Regions from separate parts of the Sutcliffiella sp. FSL R7-0096 genome, predicted to be linked through region 1. Evidence: a T-box and tRNA genes for the amino acid it is inferred to sense, from the RefSeq annotation. Region 1 holds a T-box; the other holds one or more tRNA genes.
What was found. The T-box of region 1 lies ahead of tyrS (tyrosine--tRNA ligase). A T-box ahead of a tRNA ligase gene usually reads a tRNA of that ligase, here a tRNA-Tyr.
Positions count from the first base shown of each region.

Region 2: it has a tRNA-Tyr gene. The T-box ahead of tyrS (tyrosine--tRNA ligase) is inferred to sense a tRNA for this amino acid. The anticodon was not compared.

Region 1 is NZ_CP152003.1:3,103,484-3,110,301, reverse strand. Features, by position in the region: gene MKY77_RS15975 (sugar ABC transporter ATP-binding protein) at 1-1,181, shown strand, start outside; gene MKY77_RS15970 (ABC transporter permease) at 1,171-2,172, shown strand; T-box leader at 2,260-2,512, shown strand; gene tyrS (tyrosine--tRNA ligase) at 2,597-3,811, shown strand; gene MKY77_RS15960 (VOC family protein) at 4,395-4,805, shown strand; gene MKY77_RS15955 (hypothetical protein) at 5,076-5,564, shown strand; partial or broken gene MKY77_RS15950 (methyltransferase domain-containing protein) at 5,945-6,126, shown strand; gene MKY77_RS15945 (ATP-binding protein) at 6,157-6,690, shown strand; gene MKY77_RS15940 (SRPBCC family protein) at 6,751-6,818, shown strand, end outside.
Region 2 is NZ_CP152003.1:1,176,652-1,183,469, forward strand. Features, by position in the region: rRNA gene MKY77_RS05970 (23S ribosomal RNA) at 1-864, shown strand, start outside; rRNA gene rrf (5S ribosomal RNA) at 986-1,102, shown strand; tRNA gene MKY77_RS05980 (tRNA-Asn) at 1,112-1,186, shown strand; tRNA gene MKY77_RS05985 (tRNA-Ser) at 1,194-1,285, shown strand; tRNA gene MKY77_RS05990 (tRNA-Glu) at 1,294-1,368, shown strand; tRNA gene MKY77_RS05995 (tRNA-Val) at 1,408-1,483, shown strand; tRNA gene MKY77_RS06000 (tRNA-Met) at 1,517-1,593, shown strand; tRNA gene MKY77_RS06005 (tRNA-Asp) at 1,597-1,672, shown strand; tRNA gene MKY77_RS06010 (tRNA-Phe) at 1,693-1,768, shown strand; tRNA gene MKY77_RS06015 (tRNA-Thr) at 1,806-1,881, shown strand; tRNA gene MKY77_RS06020 (tRNA-Tyr) at 1,889-1,972, shown strand; tRNA gene MKY77_RS06025 (tRNA-Trp) at 2,006-2,079, shown strand; tRNA gene MKY77_RS06030 (tRNA-His) at 2,093-2,168, shown strand; tRNA gene MKY77_RS06035 (tRNA-Gln) at 2,220-2,294, shown strand; tRNA gene MKY77_RS06040 (tRNA-Gly) at 2,300-2,374, shown strand; tRNA gene MKY77_RS06045 (tRNA-Cys) at 2,384-2,457, shown strand; tRNA gene MKY77_RS06050 (tRNA-Leu) at 2,494-2,582, shown strand; tRNA gene MKY77_RS06055 (tRNA-Leu) at 2,607-2,690, shown strand; tRNA gene MKY77_RS06060 (tRNA-Gly) at 2,694-2,767, shown strand; gene queG (tRNA epoxyqueuosine(34) reductase QueG) at 2,893-4,038, opposite strand; gene MKY77_RS06070 (phenylalanine--tRNA ligase beta subunit-related protein) at 4,232-4,903, shown strand; gene MKY77_RS06075 (nuclease-related domain-containing protein) at 4,960-5,316, shown strand; gene MKY77_RS06080 (hypothetical protein) at 5,518-5,904, shown strand; gene MKY77_RS06085 (amidase domain-containing protein) at 6,753-6,818, shown strand, end outside.

The DNA.
Region 1 (6,818 bases):
CTGGTAGCAAGCAGTGGATCCATTGGAAAAATGTACATAAGAAAGCAGCCGCACAATTGGAGAAGTTGAATAGTAATATCTCTACCAAACGGCTGGTAAGCTCGCTGACATTAGCGGAGAAGCAAACTGTCCTCTTAGCAAGAGCCATTTCAACAGATTGTAAGTTTTTGATTTTAGATGAACCAACAGCACCTCTTAGCAACAGGGAGACAGAAAAACTGTTTTCCGTCATCAAGAGATTGAAAGAGGAAGGGGTGGGGATCATCTTCATCTCCCACCGGATTCCTGAAATTGTGAAAATCTGTGATGAAATAACCATTATGAGAAATGGACAAGTGGTAAACCGGGATATGGTGGCAAACCTGACACCGGAAAAGATAGTCGAGTGGATGCTCGGTCAGAAACTGGAGCAGCAGTTTCCGGAATACAATCCAACCATAGGTGAGACTCTGCTAGAAGTAGAAGGATTCAGCGACCAAACTATAGTAAAAGATGTAAGCCTCCATGTAAAAGCAGGGGAAGTTGTTGGGATAGCTGGACTTGTTGGAGCGGGAAAAACGGAGCTGTGCAAGGCATTGTTTGGATCATCTAAAACGACAGGGACCATAAGAATCAAAGGAAATACGATTAAAGTAAAAAGCCCTCACATTGCGGTACAAAACGGACTGGCATTTGTTCCAGAAGAAAGGAGAAAAGAAGGTCTCATCCTCCATGAATCCGTACAAGCTAATTTGATTTCCGCCAATCTTCACGCATTCACGAAGGCTCTGCATTTCCTTGATAAAAAAGCACAGAAAAGCAAATCTAAGGAAATCATCCAAGCATTGGGAATTAAAACACCATCAGCCGAAACAAGTGTCCACACCCTTTCAGGAGGGAATCAGCAAAAGATCGCCATCGGTAAATGGCTGGTCTCTGATGCGGAAATCTATATTTTTGATGAGCCGACAAAAGGGGTCGATGTTGGCGCAAAACGGGACATTTTTGAACTGATCGCCGCCCTAGCGAAAAGCGGTAAGGCCATCATTTACGCTTCATCTGAACTTTCTGAGATAGTTGGATTGACCAATAGGGTGTATGTCCTTTACGACGGCGAGGTTACTAAAGAGCTTTCCACCGCAGAAACAGACGAGCAAGAGCTTTTATATTTCTCAACAGGGGGACTAAGTAATGAAAACTGACATACCAGTACAAGACAATGCGAAACCGGTCTTCCGTTTTGAATTGTTCGATTTTCTATACAAATACGGGACCATCATCACCATTTTTGTATTAATTGCCGTGTTTGCCTTTGTAAATCCAGCATTCATCCAATCAAATAATGTCATCAATATCTTAAGGTCCATATCGATCGTTACGATTATCGCGATTGGCATCACCATATCCCTGACAGTGAATGGCTTTGACTTATCTGTTGGGTCTGTTGCTTCCCTTTCCAATGCCATCGTTATCTCCATGTTTGTCTGGTTTTCACAAAATACAGCAGTGGCAATTTTTTCGGCAATAGCAGCAGCACTGATAGTAGGGGCTTTCAACTCTTTCATGATAGTAAAGCTGAAAATTCCTGATATGCTGATGACACTTGCGACCATGTTCATCATCCAAGGCATCGCTTTGACCTATACGAAAGGGTCCACGATTTCGCAAAATATGGTCATGCCTGATGGCTCTTTTGCAACGGGAACAATCAGCCCACTATTTCAAAAATTTGGACAGGTTCCATGGATCATTGTCATTATGTTAACGATTGTGGTGGTGGTCCATATTTTTCTCACCTACACCAAGCACGGAAGATTCATGTATATAATTGGGGGAAATGCAGAAGCGGCCAAGCTTTCAGGCATTGCAGTGAACAAATACAAAATCGCTGCCTATTTATTCTCCGCCTTGTTAGCAGCAATTGGAGGGATGGTACTTGCTTCGAGGATCATGACTGCTGAAATAAATGCCGGGACACCCTACCTTATGGATTCTGTTGCAGCCGCGTTCATAGGTTTTGCCGTCCTTGGGGCAGGCAAACCAAATGCATTCGGAACATTTATTGGTGCGGTATTGATCGGGATCCTGCAGAATGGCCTCGTCATGATGTCCGTTCCTTACTATGCAATGGATATCGTCAAAGGTCTTGTACTGGCCTTTGCTTTGGGTATTACGTATTATAAGCAAAAATAAATCTATTGACATTTTAAAATAAACCGATAAAATAACTAATAATATCTGCATAACGAAGATTTGTTTTAAACATTTCGGAGTATAAGAACAAAGGCTATGATAAGAAAGAGTAGCAATCATGTAAACAGACAGAAAGTTACCGGCTGATGAGAGGTGCATGTTGAACGATTGTGAATACATCTTGGAGCTGTGTACCGAAAAGTCATGACTTAGTAGGCTACACCGGTGAAGCACCCGTAATCATGTGCTAGAGTATCGTCATATGACTGTACTTTCAAAGGTAGGCAATGTGAATTGCTTATGAATTAAAGGTGGTAACGCGAGATGAATCGTCCTTTTGGTTAATCCAAAAGGGCGTTTTTTTATTCCTTTGGTTCTTATAGAGCTTGCAATATTAGAAATAATATTCCAAGGAGATGTTAGTATGTTGGTAAAACCAGAAGAACAATTGACCATCATCATGAAGGGTGCTCAAGAAATAGTAAATAAGGAAGAGTTATTGGCGAAATTGGAGAAGTCCTATAAATCGCAGACGCCCCTGACTGTTAAATTGGGACTTGATCCTTCAGCACCTGATATACATTTGGGTCACGCAGTGGTGCTTAGAAAAATGAAGCAAATGCAAGATCTGGGCCATAAAATTGTCATTATCATTGGGGATTTTACAGGGCGTATCGGGGACCCGACTGGAAAAGCCAAAGGTCGGAAAGCCTTAAGTGATGAACAGGTAAAACTGAATGCACAAACATACTGTGAGCAAATCTTTAAAGTGTTGGATGCAGAAAAAACGACTGTCCGATTCAATAGTGAGTGGCTATATAAACTAACATTTGAGGAAGTAATCAAACTAGCAGCCACCACATCCGTGGCAAGAATATTAGAGCGTGATGATTTCCAAAAAAGATACAACAACCAAGTGCCAATCGGCATTCACGAATTTTTCTACCCATTAATGCAAGCATACGATTCCGTAGAAATTGAAGCAGATATTGAACTAGGTGGTACAGACCAAACATTTAATATTCTGATGGGACGCACCCTTCAAAAACAGTGGGGATTAGAAAAGCAAGTTGCCATTTTCATGCCACTGCTTGAAGGCTTGGACGGAGTAGAGAAAATGAGTAAAAGCCTTGGAAATTACATCGGTGTCAACGAACCAGCCGAAGTAATGTTTAAAAAAGTGATGGAAGTACCAGACGAACTCATTATCAAATACTTTGAACTAGCAACGGATGAACATCCGAAAGAGATCCAGAAGTGGATCCAACAGCTACAACTAGGAGCAAACCCCAGGGATATTAAACTTCAATTAGCTAAAATCATTACAAACCTCTACTGTGGAGAAGAAGAAACAAAACGAGCCATCGTATTTTATGAAACGGCCTTTAGCAAAAAAGAAATACCAGATGACATCCCAGAATTATTATTAGAAATTGGAACCGAAACAGTCCTAGCCATCATTCCACAATTAGTGGAAAAAGGACTTGTGAAAAGCAAAAGCGAATTCCTGCGGTTAATCAAACAAAACGGTGTCCAACTTAACAAAGAAAAATTAAGCATCGATGAACTAGATCGCGTACTTATGAACGATGAAGTACTGCAAATTGGCAAGAAGCGATTTTTACGGTTAATAAAATAATTATCGAATTTGAAGGGGAGCGTTAATTCAGTTTATGAGTTAACGCTTTTCTTCATTTAATCAAATTCTATATGAAAGCCCCTCTTTACAACCGATTGCACCAATGAATATATGTACTTAATTTAGAAGGGCAATTACCATTATCTTCTAGTTGATATCTACTACATTGGATAAATAAGTGGAAAGGTTGTCCTTTAAATCTTTTTCTATTAGGTTGTTTTAGCATACTTAGGGCTATTTATTCAGTGTATAATCCATTATCACACTGCTATTATTGGGTGTTTTCTGCGATAATTATTGACTGGTCTATCCGGTAGACTACCTTGAAAAAGCAAAGCAATCTATTCATACTTAAGACCTGGGAAGTTTTTTTAGGCTCTTTTCTCAAAGATTGTTGCTATTCACGGTAAAAAGTCGGCAATTGGACTTTTTACTGCTTTCTTACTCTAGACATGCACGTAGCATATTCAGTATTACAGAGAAAAGAGCACGAAAGTAAGGAATATAACGGTCCGTTTATAAATACGTAAAAGCAACGAAGTTTACGAAAATAGCCTTTTTCATGAGGAGGAGTCATCAATTTATGAAACCAAGAATTACTTTAATTACATTGGGTGTAGACGATTTGGAAAAATCATTAGAGTTCTATCGGGACGGGCTGGGATTTCATACGGAAGGTATAATAGGCAAAGAGTTTGAGCATGGAGCCGTTGCATTTTTTGACTTACAAGCAGGCTTGAAGCTTGCCATTTGGAATCGTGAAGACATAGCACATGATGCGAAAATTAATAAGAGCGTATCAAGTCCAACCGAATTTACTATAGGACACAATGTAGGAAGTAAAGAGGAAGTTGATAAGGTAATGGAACAGGCAAAACAGGCTGGTGCCATTATAACAGTCCCATCACACGACACTTTTTGGGGGGGATACTCTGGATACTTCCAAGATCCAGATGGACATTTATGGGAAGTTGTCTGGAATCCAAACTGGTAAGATAATAAAAAGAAAGACTAGAACTGTATCCTTGGTTTTACAACAAAGTGTTGGTCATATTACTATTGGTGAAAATGCCTTGGTGGACATGTCAAAAAGTGTTAGCATACAGGAAACAAGGTACTCCAAGTTATGTTTCTCTTTGAATATTGAATAGACTTCCTATTACGCTATTGGACGCATTTCCTGATATATGGAATGCGTCTTTTTGACTGAAGAATAATAATTGATGGGAATGAAATAATAAAAATAATTAGCAGTATAAGAGGGTTGATTACTTTGTTAATTAAAATAATATTATGGATAATATTAATTGCTCCATGGTTCACCTTATTTTTTGTTGAGAAGAAATATATAAAACGTTTTATGCCTGCAGCTATATTTGCCTCCTTTTTAATGATCATTTATAACGTGGTCGCTAGTAATCAAAAACATTGGGTAATTAATGAAACGTTTATTCCGTGGTTAAAACCCTTATTTGTATCTGGTGTATTTGGTGCTTTCCCAGTAATAACTTTTTGGGTTTTTTATTATACTTACGGAAATTTTCGAAAGTATCTTGTTACTAATATCATCATAGATTTCTTGTTTGCAGTTTTCCCTATACATTATATGTTTCAAGAAGTATTAGGCATTTATGAGCTAGTAAACATTACTCCATGGGGCCGTTTTATCCTATTTGTCTTTTTTTCCATAGTTATTTATGGTTACTACAAGTGGCAAGAGGATATATTCCATTCAAACCCTAAGGGAAAGTAATATCTATGTCGTTAAGGGTGACGATAGTTAAATATTCAGCTTGAAAGGATCTTCCATCAAAGAGCTTTTTTCATGTCTATATTTTACATGATTTAGCGGACAAAGAGATATGATTTTCTTTTTCAGAGACCGGGCGCAATCCTGTGACAAGGATCAGCGCTCGTTTTTATTAGGTCAGGATAAGAATAACTTATTGTAGAAATTTTTAAATCATGAAATAATTGGTAGTAGGTATTGGGTAAGGAATTCACTGTACAAATAGGGAGTTAATATAGGAATGAATATTGAAATTGCACCTAGAAGAAGCTGTGAGGTTCCTTGAGGAAACAAAGAAAGACAGCCAATGAATATGAAACAAGGTTGATATTTTTAAAGCATTTTTGGTTTGTGGTGATTGTTCAAAGTATTGTATAGCAAACTCCAAAAATAGGATCGAACGGCAAACGGTTAAATCAGGAGGATTAACATAGAATGTATGTGTCTTCATATGGAGGATTTAGGACTAACCAATCAAAAGTTCGATTTTAGTATAAGTTTTGTCTCCATACACTCCATTGAAGATTTACCCTGCAAATAAAAAGGGGGAATACTGTTGTTTGAAAAGTCCATCATAGATAACCTGATTATTAGTGATCGAGACAATTTCCATTCATTAGTTGTAATGATGTGCGGTGTAGCAGGTTCTGGAAAAACGACATTCGCTCAACAATTAGAAGAAGCAGGTTTTATACGTCTTTCGATTGATGAAGAAATTTGGGCTATCAATGGTCGTTATGGAATAGACTATCCAACAGAAAAGTATGAGGATTACAAAAAAGATGCAGAAAGTAAGTTGCGGAAACAACTAGTAAAGTTGATTCAAGAAAAACAACATGTGGTAGTGGACTTTAGTTTTTGGCAACGTTCAAAAAGAACGAAATATAAAAACCTCATAGAAAAGGGAGGAGGGAAATGGAAACTTATATATTTGAAAGTTCATCCTAATGATTTGCGAAAACGACTCAAGACACGAAGCCAACGTTTTGATGCAAATGCTGCCTTCCCCATTACAGAAGAAATGTTAACTTTCTTCCTTAATGGATTTGAGGTACCTACAGATGAAGGTGAGATTGTAATTGAACATTAAGAATTAAATCCAACAAAAGACATCATTATGTTAGAAGTGGTTGTAAAAGGAGAATCTAAAATGCCTGTGATTGAACACCAACAATTTATTAAAGCTCCTGTTGAAATATGTTTTAACTTAGCAAGGAA
Region 2 (6,818 bases), 1.9 Mb from region 1:
CAGGTTACCCGCGACAGGACGGAAAGACCCCGTGGAGCTTTACTGTAGCCTGATATTGAATTTTGGTACAGCTTGTACAGGATAGGTAGGAGCCTGAGAAGCCGGAGCGCTAGCTTCGGTGGAGGCGTCGGTGGGATACTACCCTGGCTGTATTGAAATTCTAACCCGCAGCCCTTATCGGGCTGGGAGACAGTGTCAGGTGGGCAGTTTGACTGGGGCGGTCGCCTCCTAAAGAGTAACGGAGGCGCCCAAAGGTTCCCTCAGAATGGTTGGAAATCATTCGCAGAGTGTAAAGGCACAAGGGAGCTTGACTGCGAGACCTACAAGTCGAGCAGGGACGAAAGTCGGGCTTAGTGATCCGGTGGTTCCGCATGGAAGGGCCATCGCTCAACGGATAAAAGCTACCCCGGGGATAACAGGCTTATCTCCCCCAAGAGTCCACATCGACGGGGAGGTTTGGCACCTCGATGTCGGCTCATCGCATCCTGGGGCTGTAGTCGGTCCCAAGGGTTGGGCTGTTCGCCCATTAAAGCGGTACGCGAGCTGGGTTCAGAACGTCGTGAGACAGTTCGGTCCCTATCCGTCGTGGGCGCAGGAAATTTGAGAGGAGCTGTCCTTAGTACGAGAGGACCGGGATGGACGCACCGCTGGTGTACCAGTTGTCTTGCCAAAGGCATAGCTGGGTAGCTACGTGCGGACGGGATAAGTGCTGAAAGCATCTAAGCATGAAGCCCCCCTCAAGATGAGATTTCCTTTTACTTCGGTAAGTAAGATCCCTGAAAGATGATCAGGTAGATAGGTTCGAGGTGGAAGCATGGCGACATGTGGAGCTGACGAATACTAATCGATCGAGGACTTAACCCAACAAATGAAATAAGTGAACGATATGAATATCTTGATACGAACACATTATCTAGTTTTGAAGGAATAAAAAAGATGAAAAAACATCTTGATTTTCTTCAAAGATATATTATAATAATATTTGTCTGGTAATGATGGCGAAGAGGTCACACCCGTTCCCATACCGAACACGGAAGTTAAGCTCTTCAGCGCCGATGGTAGTTGGGGGATCTCCCCCTGTGAGAGTAGGACGTTGCCAGGCTGGTATTAATCCACCATAGCTCAGCGGTAGAGCATTCGGCTGTTAACCGAAGGGTCGTAGGTTCGAATCCTACTGGTGGAGCCAATTATATGGAGAGCTGTCCGAGTGGCCGAAGGAGCACGATTGGAAATCGTGTAGACGGTCAACGCCGTCTCAAGGGTTCAAATCCCTTGCTCTCCGCCATTATCTTTGGCCCGTTGGTCAAGCGGTTAAGACACCGCCCTTTCACGGCGGTAACACGGGTTCGAATCCCGTACGGGTCACCATAGTTTTTTCACGACAGTGAAAATAACTTTCCTTACATAGGAGGATTAGCTCAGCTGGGAGAGCACCTGCCTTACAAGCAGGGGGTCGGCGGTTCGATCCCGTCATCCTCCACCATCTTAATTCATAACATACCTTAATTAATACTATCGCGGGGTGGAGCAGTTCGGTAGCTCGTCGGGCTCATAACCCGAAGGTCGCAGGTTCAAATCCTGTCCCCGCAACCAAATGGTCCCGTGGTGTAGCGGTTAACATGCCTGCCTGTCACGCAGGAGATCGCCGGTTCGATCCCGGTCGGGACCGCCATTTCTTTGAAAATTAAATTAGGCTCGGTAGCTCAGTTGGTAGAGCAATGGACTGAAAATCCATGTGTCGGCGGTTCGATTCCGTCCCGAGCCACCATGATTTTTTCACAAAAGTGAAAGGATCACCATATAATGCCGGTGTAGCTCAGTTGGTAGAGCAACTGACTTGTAATCAGTAGGTCGTGGGTTCGACTCCTATCGCCGGCACCAGGAATATGGAGGGGTAGCGAAGTGGCTAAACGCGGCGGACTGTAAATCCGCTCCTTCGGGTTCGGCAGTTCGAATCTGCCCCCCTCCACCATTTCTTTTGAAAAGTAGTAACAAATTGTTTTATAGGGGCATAGTTTAACGGTAGAACAGAGGTCTCCAAAACCTCCGGTGTGGGTTCGATTCCTACTGCCCCTGCCAATTAAAAATTATGGCGATTGTGGCGAAGTGGTTAACGCACCTGATTGTGGTTCAGGCATTCGTGGGTTCGATTCCCATCAGTCGCCCCATATTTTATTCATGATCGACTTTAAATAAGTCGTTTTTATTTCCGGTTTTATTGGGCTATAGCCAAGCGGTAAGGCATCGCACTTTGACTGCGACATGCGTTGGTTCGAATCCAGCTAGCCCAGCCATTTTTGCGGAAGTAGTTCAGTGGTAGAACACCACCTTGCCAAGGTGGGGGTCGCGGGTTCGAATCCCGTCTTCCGCTCCATACAATTTAGGTGGCATAGCCAAGTGGTAAGGCCAAGGTCTGCAAAACCTTTATCACCGGTTCAAATCCGGTTGCCACCTCCAATTTTATTAAAATAATTATTCATATATACGAGACAAGCCGGGGTGGCGGAACTGGCAGACGCACAGGACTTAAAATCCTGCGGTAGGTGACTACCGTACCGGTTCGATTCCGGTCCTCGGCACCATTTGAATAATTATTGATTGAGTATGCCGGTGTGGCGGAATTGGCAGACGCGCACGACTCAAAATCGTGTTCCTCTGGAGTGCCGGTTCGACCCCGGCCACCGGTACCAATCGCGGGTGTAGTTTAATGGTAAAACCTCAGCCTTCCAAGCTGATGTCGTGGGTTCGATTCCCATCACCCGCTCCATACATAACTTTTCAAGACTTCAACCATTTGGTTGAAGTCTTTTTTTGACTGTTCGGCTCCTTCCTGATTACATACAAAAAGCCACAAAGCACATCAATTCATTGCTTTGTGGCTTTTTGTTAATTTTATTCTACAAGCATGGCAATTCCTTTTTCGAGTTCTTTTAATACATCAGGATCTTGTTCTGTTGTTAGGTGGTTTTTTAAGACCTCCAAGGTTTGAGGTTGAGGGTCCCCGATTCTGCCTATCGCCCAGGCTGCAGTACCTCGTATCACTGGTCGTGGGTCATTCTTTATAAGACTTAAAAGATCAGGGATAGCAGAAGTATCTTTATAATGGGCAAGGGCTATGATGGCATTACGTTGTATCGGCTTTTTGCCTCGCCAAGACCCGGATATTTTACCGAAGTTCTCTTTAAATTCCCTATTAGAGATGGTGAGAAGCGGTTTGAGTTTTGGTTTGACGATCTCAGGGTCCGGCTCCATTTCTGGATGTAGATGAAAGTCCTTGCCTTTGTTTTCTGGACATACAGTCTGACAGGTGTCACAGCCGTATAACCTGTTTCCAAGTTTTGTACGGTATTCTTCAGCCAGAAACCCTTTCGTCTGTGTTAGAAAAGCTATGCATTTATTTGAATCGAGTTGTCCACCTTGAACGAGAGCTCCTGTAGGGCAGACTTCGACGCATTTATTACAGGTCCCACAGTTGTCTTCAAGGGGTGTGTCGGGCTCAAAGGGTATGGTGGTAATCATTTCCCCTAAATACACGTAGGAGCCAAATTCAGGGGTTATAATGGCACAGTTCTTTCCACTCCAACCAATACCTGCCCGTTCCGCAACAGCCCTATCACTGAGCTCTCCGGTATCTACCATTGATCTCATTAAAGCATGTGGGCTTTTTTCTTTAATAAACGTTTCTAATAATCTTAGTTTCTCACGTAAGATGTCATGGTAGTCCGTTCCCCATGAAGCACGACAAAATATCCCACGTCGATCTTCCCTGGTACTACGTGGTGCGTTTTTCATTTTTGAAGGGTAAGCAAGGGCGATTGCAATAATGCTTTTAGCTTTGGGAACCAAAAGTTCAGGTTTGGTTCGTTTTTCAATGTCTGGCTCTTCAAACCCTGATTGATAGTTGAGCTCCTGTTGGGTTTTTAACCGTTCTTTTAGCCCGGTGAACACTCCAGCACTTGCAAATCCGATCTTGTCAATGCCGATTTGTTTACTGTAGGCAATGATTTCTTCTTTTAGTTTCCTGTTTTCCTCATTCAATGTGAACACCTCCTTTGTTTTGGTGTGATTTTTTTGCCACTCTATATTTTATCATATTATTTAAATGTAGTATTTTGTTTGATGTATCTAATTATATCCAGTTTTTAAGGAAGGTAAATAAGTGGGGCAAACAAGTGAAGGGCTTAGAACTGTGATACAATTACCATAATAATGAAAAGAAAGGTTGGGCTAAATGAGAGTAACGGTTGCAGAAAATGTATTAGATAGAATAGTCTCTGGGAAATACGGTATCATCATTTATAACGATATTACAGTAGGTTCGTCGCCACAGATGTTAAAAGGTAGAATTCGTCTTTTTCAGGAATCTCTTCATTTGGATTTAGAAGATAAGGAGATGAAAGATATACCGGGGGTGGCGGAGTGGCGTTCTGTTTTCAAGGCGACAGGGTCAGATCCGTCTAGGTATCGTCCATCCGTCGAGGCGTTGTACCGTAGAATTAAAAAAGGACAATTCCTTGAGCCATTCAATTCTGCTGTTGACTTAAATAATTTCTTTTCTTTAAAATATGAAATCCCATTTGGTATATATGATGTTAGTAAGTTAGATGGGGATGTTACGGTAGTTGTCGGGGACGATTCGGCAAGTTACGAAGGATTAAATGGACGGGAAATAAGCCTGAATAAGATGCTCCATACAAGTGATGAGGCAGGTCCGTTTGGGAGTCCATTTGTTGATAGCCGAAGAACGGCTGTTTCAGAAGGGACAACTTCTGCGCTGCATGTCGTGTATTTCAAGCCTTCTATGGAAATAAGTGAGTGTAGAGAGATGCTAGGTGCGATAAGCGAGATGTTCCTGCAGGTTCATGGTGGAACAAGCGAGTCTTGGGTTTTGGATAAAAAGTAGGTAATTAGGTTTGCCTGCTTTTTTATAATATTTTTATGGGAGTGATGTGGTTGAGTATGATGATGAAAGAGCGTATGGAACCAGGTGAGCTGAAATTATTAAGGATACTGAAAGCTCGCGGTGGCCTAGTGGATGATAGTCGTTTTTGGAATCTGGAAAAAGGTTATCAGGGCGAGGTTCTTTTTGATAAATGGTTTTCTTTCATGGATGGCGAGTGGATTATTGTAAATGATCTGCTGCTCGACCATGGTGGCAGTGTTTTTCAGATTGATTCTCTTGTAATTGGAGAAGAGAGGGTTTACCTCTTTGAAGTGAAGAATTATGAAGGTGACTTCTATTTAGATGATGGTAAGTGGCTCTCCATCAGCCAGAATGAAATTAAAAATCCTTTGTTACAAATGCAACGATGTTAAATTGCGTTAAGACAACTCCTAAGAAGCCTCGGATATCAATCCCCCATAGAATCAACCCTCTTTTTCATGAATCCAGAGTTTACCCTCTTTAATTGTTCACCAAATTTACCTATTGTGTTTTATTCCCAGATGAATCGATATTCTAAAAAATTAATGAAGCAATCCCCCAGTACTGGAAGGTTACATGTGAGGCACTCTCGCTTGGCTGAGAAGCTGTGCGAACTGCATATTGAAAAGTCGTCATATGAGCGCTTGCCCGAGTATAAGTATGAGGATTTGCGGAAAGGGATTGTTTGTGCTGGGTGTGGGGGGATGGGGGCCACCACTATATCAAAAGACAGGAAAGTAATTGTCTGTTCTTTATGCAGTTTCAAAGAAAAATTTGTAAATACCGTTTTAAGAACAATAAATGAATTTGAAATTTTGTTTCCCGGTCAAAAAGTCACTTCAAAGATAATCCATGATTGGTGTGGAGATTTGATTACAATTAGGAGTATACAAAGAATTCTTGTAAAGCATTTTAGACAAGTGGGGCACGGTAAATCTTCGCAATATGTGAGGACAAGCAAAATGATATGGCATAAATAATAAGAATTTACTAGCTCGAAACATATGGAACCACCAGAACTCGAAAACAGCGTAAGTCAGTCGTCATAGAGGCCGTATGGAAACCACCAGGACCCGATAAAAGGGAAAGTCAGTCGTCATAGAGGCCGTATGGAACCACCAGGAACCGAAAAAAGGGAAAGTCAGTCGTCATAGAGGCCGTATGGAACCACCAGGAACCGAAAAAAGGGAAAGTCAGTCGTCATAGAAGCCGTATGGAACCACCAGCACCTGAAAAAAGGGAAAGTCAGTCGTCATAGAGGCCGTATGGAACCACCAGGACCTGAAAAAAGGGAAAGTCAGTCGTCATAGAGGCCGTATGGAACCACCAGCACCTGAAAAAAGGGAAAGTCAGTCGTCATAGGGGCCGTATGGAACCACCAGAGCCCGAAAAAAGGGAAAGTCAGTCGTCATAGGGGCCGTATGGAACCACCAGCACCTGAAAAAAGGGAAAGTCAGTCGTCATAGGGGCCGTATGGAACCACCAGCACCCGAAAAAAGGGAAAGTCAGTCGTCATAGAGGCCGTATGGAACCACCAGGACCCGAAAAAAGGGAAAGTCAGTCGTCATAGAGGCCGTATGGAACCACCAGCACCCCAAAACAAAAAAAAGTCACTCGTCAAAGAGAAGTATGGAACCATCAGAGAGCTATTTAACTCCCAACACAAATTATCAAGAGTGCTTCCCACCACAAAACAAACATAATTACCCAAAGATCTTCAATCAAAACCAAAAACCAATCCCTAATTACCTCAATTCTTTTCAACAAACCCAAGCCCCCCACATAAACATATCTACAAGGACCATCACCCAAGAGGAGGGGCAAGCCCATGAGGGAACAGCTAAAAGCGCATATACAAGATCGACTCGACACTTATGTTTTTAAAAGCAAGACC